2 regions of the Pseudactinotalea sp. Z1739 genome follow, and region 2 is predicted to be linked to the other one. Evidence: predicted binding sites of a transcription regulator. Region 2 holds the regulator's gene; the other holds the start of a gene.
The links. The regulator LexA, encoded in region 2, represses DNA repair genes until DNA is damaged. The targets are predictions, from matches to a motif close to TCGAACANNTGTTCGA.
Positions count from the first base shown of each region.

Region 1: the regulator LexA is predicted to act here: its motif matches at 1,589-1,604, upstream of uvrA (excinuclease ABC subunit UvrA).

Region 1 covers NZ_JBMPQA010000001.1:54,737-59,154, forward strand. The annotation lists gene ACO0LV_RS00230 (TerC family protein) at 1-509, shown strand, start outside; gene ACO0LV_RS00235 (YciI family protein) at 517-810, opposite strand; gene ACO0LV_RS00240 (MBL fold metallo-hydrolase) at 834-1,517, opposite strand; gene uvrA (excinuclease ABC subunit UvrA) at 1,634-4,418, shown strand, end outside.
Region 2 covers NZ_JBMPQA010000007.1:145,353-149,770, reverse strand. The annotation lists gene ACO0LV_RS11050 (ATP-dependent DNA helicase) at 1-740, shown strand, start outside; gene ACO0LV_RS11045 (metallophosphoesterase family protein) at 737-2,413, shown strand; gene lexA (transcriptional repressor LexA) at 2,391-3,128, opposite strand; gene ACO0LV_RS11035 (LysM peptidoglycan-binding domain-containing protein) at 3,502-4,011, shown strand; gene nrdR (transcriptional regulator NrdR) at 4,108-4,418, shown strand, end outside.

The sequences.
Region 1 (4,418 bases), on a different contig from region 2:
GGCTGTTCCGGACCACCGACGACTACGCCGACGACAAACTCTTCGTCCGGCAGGACGGCCTCCTGTACGTCACCCCGATGTTGATCGTGATGATCGCGATCGGGTCTGCCGACGTCCTGTTCGCGGTGGACTCCATCCCCGCGATCTTCACCGTCACCCAGGAGACCTACCTGGTCCTCACCGCGAACGCGTTCGCACTGCTGGGCCTGCGCCAGCTCTACTTCCTGATCGACGGGCTCCTCGACAAGCTCGTCTACCTGCATTACGGACTCGCCGCGATCCTGACGCTGATCGGGGTGAAGGCCATCATCCACGCTCTGCACGAGAACGACCTGCCCTTCCTCAACAGCGGTGAGCCGATCGAGGTGGTGCCGGAGATCCCGACGAATGTCTCCCTGCTGGCGGTCCTGAGCATCCTGATCGTCACCACGGTGGCCTCGTTGACCATCGGACGCCGGCGGAAGGGTAAGCCCAAGCCGGTGAAACCACCGCGGGCACTGGGGAACTGAGGATTGCTCAGTCGTCCTCGAACGGCCCGAAAACCGGCTTCCAGGCACGCAAGGTACGGTGCGTGATCAACTTGGCCCGCTGGAACGGGTCGTCGTCGAGTAGCCGGGACACCTCGGCGTCGGACTCGCCGCGCAGGACCAGCAGGGCACCCGGGGCCGCATTGTCCAGCCATGGTCCGGAGGCCAGGAGCGCGCCCTCGTCGTGCAGCCTCCCGAGGAACTCCCGGTGCGAGGGCCGCAGTTCGTTCAGGTCCTCGGTGCGCTGGACGTCATAGATGTACTCGACGGCGAAGATCGTCATGCGCCGACCTTAGTACGCGAGGCTCACCACCGGCGTTCGCGCCAGTGGTCCAGTTGGGGACGTTCGGCGCCCAGGGTGGTGTTGTCGCCGTGCCCGGGGTGGACCACGGCATCGTCGCCGTAGACGTCGAAGATCCTGGTCTGTACATCGGTGAGCAGTGAGTCGAAGTCCTCCTCGCTCGTGGTTCGGCCCACCCCCCCGGGGAACAGGCTGTCGCCGGTGAAGAGGTGCACCACCCCGCTGCTGGTGTCGGTCCAGGCCAGCGCAACCGACCCGGGGGTGTGTCCGCGCAGTCCGATCACGTCCAGATGCTGCGTGCCCAGCCGCACGTGGTCCCCGTGCCGGAGGTGACGGTGCACGGGCACCGGCAGCGCAGCGGCGTCGTCGGCTCCCGCCAGGGCGGGCGCACCGGTGTGCTCGACCAGGGCCGGGAGGGCCCGGTGGTGGTCCCAGTGCTGGTGCGTGGTCACGATCGCGGCGACCTCGCCGGCGGGGCCGGGCTCGGCGAGCAGCGCACACAGTCGGTCGGCATCATCGGCGGCGTCGATGAGAAGGTGCGCTCCGGAGGAAGTCTCGGTGAGCAGGTAGGCGTTGTTGTCCTGCTCCGATACCGAGGCCTTGCGGATCTGCACGACGCCCAGGTCCCACGTGATGCTGGGACCCCCGGGCTCGGCGTGGCCGGGGACGAAGTCTGCGGAGGTGTTCATCGACCCATTGTGCCGGTGCGGCCGGTGCACCGCAGATGACCGGCGGACGCGGTGTGGCCGAACGCAAGCCGTCGAACAGTTGTACGATGTCGGTGCCAGCGTTTACCATTGGCGACGTGAGTGACCACCTCCTGATCCGCGGCGCGCGGGAACACAACCTGCGCAACATCAACCTCGACCTTCCCCGGAACCAGTTGATCGTCTTCACCGGGCTGTCGGGTTCGGGGAAGTCGTCGCTGGCCTTCGACACGATCTTCGCCGAGGGGCAGCGCCGGTACGTGGAATCCCTGTCCGCCTACGCCCGCCAGTTCCTGGGGCAGATGGACAAGCCGGATGTCGACTTCATCGAGGGGTTGTCACCCGCAGTCTCGATCGACCAGAAATCCACCAACCGCAACCCGCGCTCCACGGTGGGCACGATCACCGAGGTGTATGACTACCTGCGGTTGCTGTACGCCCGGGCCGGTACCCAGCACTGCCCGGTGTGTGACGAGAGGATCATCGCCCAGACCCCGCAGCAGATCGTGGATCAGTTGCGGCAGATGCCCGAGGGGACCCGGTTCCAGGTGCTCGCGCCGGTGGTCCGTGGCCGCAAGGGGGAGTACGCCGACCTGTTCCGTGACCTGGGCGCACAAGGATTCGCCCGGGCTCGGGTCGATGGTGAGACCGTTCCGCTGGCAGAACCGCCCCCGCTGGAGAAGAACCTCAAGCACACCATCGAGGTGGTGGTGGACCGGCTGGTGGTCCGGGAGAACATCCGCCAGCGACTGACCGATTCGGTGGAGACCGCGTTGCGGCTCGCGGAGGGACTCCTCCTGGTGGACCTGGTCGACGCCGACCCGGAGGACCCGGAGCGGGTGCGCCGGTTCTCCGAGCGCCGGGCCTGCCCGAACGACCACCCACTGACACTCGATGAGATCGAGCCGCGCACCTTCTCCTTCAACGCACCCTACGGCGCCTGCCCCGAGTGCACCGGGATCGGGACGCGACTGGAGGTGGACCCGGATCTGGTCATCCCCGATGAGGACCTGACGTTGGCCGAGGGCGCCGTGGCGCCGTGGACCACCGGGTCGGCGGCCTACTTCGAGCGGGTGCTGGGCGCCCTGGGCGAGGAACTCGAGTTCTCCATGGACGTGCCGTGGCGGGCCCTGCCGAAGCGCGCCAGGGAAGCGATCCTGCACGGCAAGGACCACAAGGTGCACGTGCGCTACCGCAACCGGTGGGGCCGGGAGCGGTCCTACTCCACCGGCTTCGAAGGGGTGATCTCCTTCATCGAACGGCGCCACTCCGAGACCGATTCGGACTGGTCCCGCGAACGCTACGAGGGCTACATGCGGGAGGTACCGTGCCCGGCCTGCCATGGGGCGCGGTTGAAACCCGAGGTGCTCGCGGTGCGCGTCGGCGGCAAGTCCATCGCCGAGGTGTGCGGTCTGCCGATCGACCAGGCCAAGGAGTTCCTGGACGCGCTCGAACTGAGCCCCCGCGAGGCGGCGATCGCCGGCCAGGTGCTCAAGGAGATCCACGCCCGGATGGGCTTCTTGCTCGACGTCGGGCTCGACTACCTGTCGATGTCCCGGGCCGCGGGGACCCTCTCCGGTGGGGAGGCCCAGCGGATCCGGCTGGCCACCCAGATCGGCTCGGGCCTGGTCGGGGTGCTGTACGTGCTGGACGAGCCGAGCATCGGGCTGCACCAACGTGACAACAGGCGTCTGATCGACACCCTCAGCCGGCTGCGTGACCTGGGCAACACCCTGATCGTGGTCGAGCACGATGAGGACACCATCCGGACCGCCGACTGGGTCGTGGACATCGGGCCGGGAGCGGGGGAACTGGGCGGACGGATCGTGCACTCGGGTAGTTACGCCGACCTGCTCACCCAGGAGGACTCGGTGACCGCGGCGTATCTGGCCGGGCGACGGGAGATCCCGATCCCGGCCGAACGGCGCGAACCGGACCGGGAGCGCCAGATCGTGGTGCACGGGGCGCGGGAGAACAACCTCAAGTCGGTCACCGTGCCCTTCCCGCTGGGCTGTTTCATCGCCGTCACCGGGGTCTCCGGCTCCGGTAAGTCCACGTTGGTGGACTCCATCCTGTACAAGGTGCTGGCGAACGAACTCAACGGGGCACGCACCGTTCCGGGCCGGCACAAGCGCGTCACCGGCCTGGAGACCCTGGACAAGGTGGTGCACGTGGACCAGAGCCCGATCGGGCGGACCCCGCGCTCCAACCCGGCCACCTACACCGGGGTGTGGGACCACGTGCGCAAGCTCTTCGCCGAGACCCAGGAGGCCAAGGTGCGCGGGTACACACCGGGCCGGTTCTCCTTCAACGTCAAGGGTGGTCGGTGTGAGGCGTGCTCGGGTGACGGCACGCTGAAGATCGAGATGAACTTCCTACCCGATGTCTACGTGCCATGCGAGGTGTGCCACGGGGCGCGGTACAACCGCGAGACCCTGGAGGTGCACTACAAGGGCCGCACGGTGGCCGAGGTGCTGGACATGCCGATCACCGAGGCCGCGGACTTCTTCGCTGCCGTGCCTGCCGTGGCCCGGCACCTGAAGACCCTTGTCGATGTGGGCCTGGGGTACGTGCGGTTGGGTCAGCCCGCACCCACGCTGTCCGGCGGTGAGGCTCAGCGCGTCAAACTCGCCTCGGAGTTGCAGAAGCGCTCCTCCGGCCGCACGGTCTACGTGCTGGACGAGCCGACCACCGGGCTGCACTTCGAGGACATCCGCAAACTCATGGGTGTCCTGCAGGGCCTGGTCGACAAGGGCAACACCGTGGTGGTGATCGAGCACAACCTCGATGTGATCAAGAACGCCGACTGGGTGATCGACATGGGTCCCGAGGGTGGCATCGGTGGTGGCACCGTGGTGGCCAGCGGCACACCCGAGCAGGTGG
Region 2 (4,418 bases):
CCCTCACCCTCGGTGGTACCTTCGACCACGCCGTGCGCAGCGTCGGGATGGGCTTCGGGCCCCACCGGGCCGTGCAGGTGTCCTCCCCGTTCGACTACGGCAAGCAGGGCATCCTCTACGTGGCCTCGCACCTGCCGCCGCCGGGCCGTGACGGCACGGCCCAGGAGGCCCTGGACGAACTCGCCGGACTGATCGAGGCCGCCGGCGGGCGCACCCTCGGGCTGTTCTCCTCCCGACGCGGTGCGCAGGCTGCGGCCGAGGCGCTGCGGGAGCGGCTGGACACCGAGATCCTGTTACAGGGCGAGGACTCGATCCCGGCCCTGGTGCGCCGGTTCTCCGCCGAACCCGCCACCTCCCTGTTCGGCACACTGTCGCTGTGGCAGGGCGTGGACGTGCCGGGGGAGGCATGCCAGTTGGTGGTCATCGACCGGATCCCGTTCCCGCGCCCCGATGACCCGATCCGCCAGGCGCGCCAGGAGGTGGTGGCTGCCGGAGGTGGCAACGGCTTCATGACGGTGGCTGCCAGCCACGCGGCTCTGCTGCTGGCTCAGGGCGCGGGCCGGCTGGTGCGTGGGGTGGCCGATCGTGGCGTGGTGGCCGTGCTCGACCCCCGGCTGCGAACGGCGCGCTACGGCAGTTTCCTGGCCAAGTCGCTCCCGCCGCTGTGGCCCACCACCGACGGTGACCTGGTCCGGGCCGCGCTGCGCAGGCTGTCCGGTGGTGGGGACGCACCGGCATGACGTCCGGTTTCCGCGTCCGGCCCTACCTGCACGCACCGAGCAGCACCGGCATGACGATCATCTGGTTCTCCCACACCGATGAACCCGGAGAAGTCGTTGTGACCGGCCCGGGCGCGCCCGGGCCGGTCACGTCCCGACCCGAGGCCCTCGACGTGCTGAGCCCTACCGAGGCTGAGCGCACCGAACTCATCGAGGGTCTGGCGCCCGGCTCCTGGCTGTACCCGGACGGGAACGTCCGCCACGTCGTCGTCCTGACCGGCTTGCGGCCACACACGCGGTACACCTACGCGGTCACCCAGGATGGCGAGCAGTACCGTGCCGCCTTCCGCACCGCTCCCACCGACGGGTCCTGGCAGCAGATCCATCTGGTGGCGCTGTCGGACTCCGAGACCGCTCCGGCTGGGCGGGTGACGCATCGCTCCTGGCCGGCCGGCCCCGGCGGGGAGTCCCGTCCCGACCCGCACGGTTTGTGGCGGGAGGCCTTCGGCGTGGCGGAGCACACTGCCGGCCGGCCCGTCCTGCGCTACCCGCTCACCAAGGCGGAGGGCTACCGGGCGGTGGTGAGCATGATCGCCCAGGAGGAGGCGGACCTCATCTTGCATCCCGGTGACCTGGTCGGCGGCGGGGGATACCAGCCCGCCTGGGATGAGTTCTTCACGATCAACGCCCCCTCGGGCCTGCTCTCGCGGGCACCGCTCCTGCCTGCGCTGGGAAACTGGGAGAACTTCGGCGCCCGCAACGGCCTGTACGGCACGCCGTCGGACCGTTCCCCGGTGGTGCGGGCCCGGGCCAAGTACCACGCCCACTTCCCGGGCCCGGACGGGGCGCGGGGCCGGGGCTACTACCGCCTCGACCACGGACCACTCACGATCCTGACGCTGGACTCCTCGAACGGGGAGCCCGACGACCATCGGTCCCGTTACGCCCGGCCCCTCACCGGGCGGGCCTACCGGGGCCCGGGCACCGATACCCAGGACCACTTCACCGCAACGGAGTACACCGCCGCCGGTGGCACGGACCTGAACGACATCGCCCCCGGCAGGCCGCAGTGGCGCTGGGCCGAAGAGAATCTGGCCGACGCCCGGGCGCAGGGCCGGATCATCCTGGTCCAGTTCCACCACGTGCCCTACTCCAGCGGTGCGCACGGCCTACCGATGGATCACGAGTTCTCTACCGGCCAGGGCGGAACCCCGATGCGCAGGTTCCATCGGATGTTCAGTGAATTCGGCGTGGCCGCGGTGCTCTGCGGGCACAGTGAACTGTTCGAGCGCTCGGTGGTGCCCGACGGCGACGAAGGCTCACCCGGGGTGCTCTACTACGACGTCGGTGTGGCCGGGGACAGCCTGGGTGGCGAACTGCGAGGGGGTGATGGGGAACTCCTGCGGTACAACCCGCACCGGGCCTGGACGGCCGACCAGGACGCTCCGGAGCGCTGGGAGGTGGCCGGCGACGGCAACCCGGTGCTGCGTGAGGGTGGCAAGCACTACGGCTACCTGGACATCAACCTCGAGCGCACCGGGACCGGAGCGCGGTTGACGCTGCAACCGATCCACGCCTTCCCGGTCCTGGACTCGCAGTACCGGGTGCTCCGGATCGAGCGACGCACCTACGACGACGAGGTGTGCCTGCGGATCGGACCGGACGGGCGGGTCACACCGAGCGCAGGACGCTGACCACCCGGCCCAGGATCTGGGCGTCGGATCCCTCGATCGGGGAGTAGGCGGAGTTGGCCGGCATCAGCCAGACCTCGCCCTCGGTGTGCTTGAGCGTCTTGACCGTGGCCTCACCGTCGATCATCGCCGCGACGATCTCACCGTTCTCGGCCACCGGCTGCTGACGCACCACGACGAAGTCGCCGTCGCAGATCGCGGCGTCGATCATCGAGTCGCCGGTGACCCTGAGCAGGAACAGGTCGCCGTCGCCGACCAATTGGCGCGGCAGCGGGAAGACGTCCTCCACCGACTGCTCGGCCAGCACAGGGCCGCCCGCCGCGATCCGCCCGACCACCGGGACGTAACTGGGCGAGGCGTCCACCTGCTCATCGGAGTCGGTGCTGAAGAACTGTTTCGGGCCGCGGGCCGAAGCCGGTGCCGGGCTCTCTTGCGCCGGCGCAGTGCCGTGGGGATCCAGGATCTCGATCGCGCGGGTGGAGATCGGGTCCCGGCGCAGGTACCCCTTCTCCTCCAGGACCTGGAGCTGGTACTTCACCGATGACGGGCTGGCCAGGCCCACGGCGGTGCCGATCTCGCGCATCGTCGGCGGGTACCCCTTGGTCTCGATGTTGGTGCGGATCGAGTCCATGATCCGCTGTTGCCGGACGGTCAGACCGGGGGAGTGGCCGGTCTGGTCCGGGTGCTGCCGGCTGGTGTCCTTGGGTCCCTCGGCCATCGTGTCCTCCTGCGGTTCGGTGCGGTTGCGAGCGGCTCTGCCATGGTCCCGTCACCGCGATGTCAGGGGTCGGTGGTGGGGTGTTCCCCATGACGTTCCCAAGCCTAGGCGTTACGGCGCCGAACAGGAAACATCTGTTCGACTGGCGTGTCGACTCTATCGAACGGCTGTGTTACTGTCCATACATGTGTTCGCAGAACATCAGTTCGAGGGTCGGTCGGTTGCCGGTCCCGGACGTGGCCCGAGGAGTAATCCGATGAGTGCACTGGCGATCCACCCCAGCCCCTCGACCCGGCGGGCCGCCCTGCGGCGGTCGCGGACGCGCCCCTGCGGGCACGCCGGCCCTGCACGTAACTCGACCTGTCACCTCAGCGTGGTTCCCGCAGTCTTCTCGGCGCCCGGAGCGGCTCCGGCCCCGGAGGCCCCGAAGGCTGCGCCGCAGAGCGACGTGCCGCGGGCCCTCGTACCCCAGCAGACCGAGGGCTCGGGCGGCCGGACCCGTCCCGTGACGCCCCTGGTGACGGCACCGGTTCGCCCGGCGGTACCGGTTCGTCCGGCGGCGCCGGTGCGCCCGGCCAGGGCGCGCGAACACGCCCCCCTGCGGCTGACCACCCGCGGACGGCGGGTGCTGGTCGCGCTTGGCTTCGCGCTGGCGATCGCCGTGGGCGGCGGGCTCGGCACCCTGCTGGCGCCGGAGGCGCAGACGCCGGCAGAGGTCTCCACCGTGGTGGTCCAGCCGGGCGAGAGCCTGTGGGTGATCGCGAGTGAGATCGCCGATCCGGGGCAGGACGTGCGCCAGGTGGTGGAGACCATCCGCGGCATGAACGGGCTGGAGCGCTCCACCGTGCACGCCGGTCAGGAGTTGAGCGTCCCGCAGGGCTGAGGAACCCGCTGGAGGGCGACGTCCCACACCGGAAGCCAGATGTGGCATTGTGTGTGCACCGAGCACGCCGTCACCAAGCCGGGAAGGGACGCGCCGATGCATTGTCCGTACTGCCGTAACCCCGACTCGCGGGTGGTGGACTCCCGCACCGCCGACGACGGCGGCAGTATCCGCCGCCGCCGGCACTGTCCCGAGTGCTCGCGCCGCTTCACCACGGTGGAGAGCACCAGCCTCACGGTGATCAAGCGATCGGGGGCGATGGAGCCGTTCAGCCGGGAGAAGGTCGTGGCCGGTGTGAGCAAGGCGTGTCAGGGTCGCCCGGTCTCCGCCGATGACCTGGCGCTGCTGGCCCAGCAGGTGGAGGAGTCCATCCGCGCCACCGGCGTGGCCGAGATCGACTCCCACGA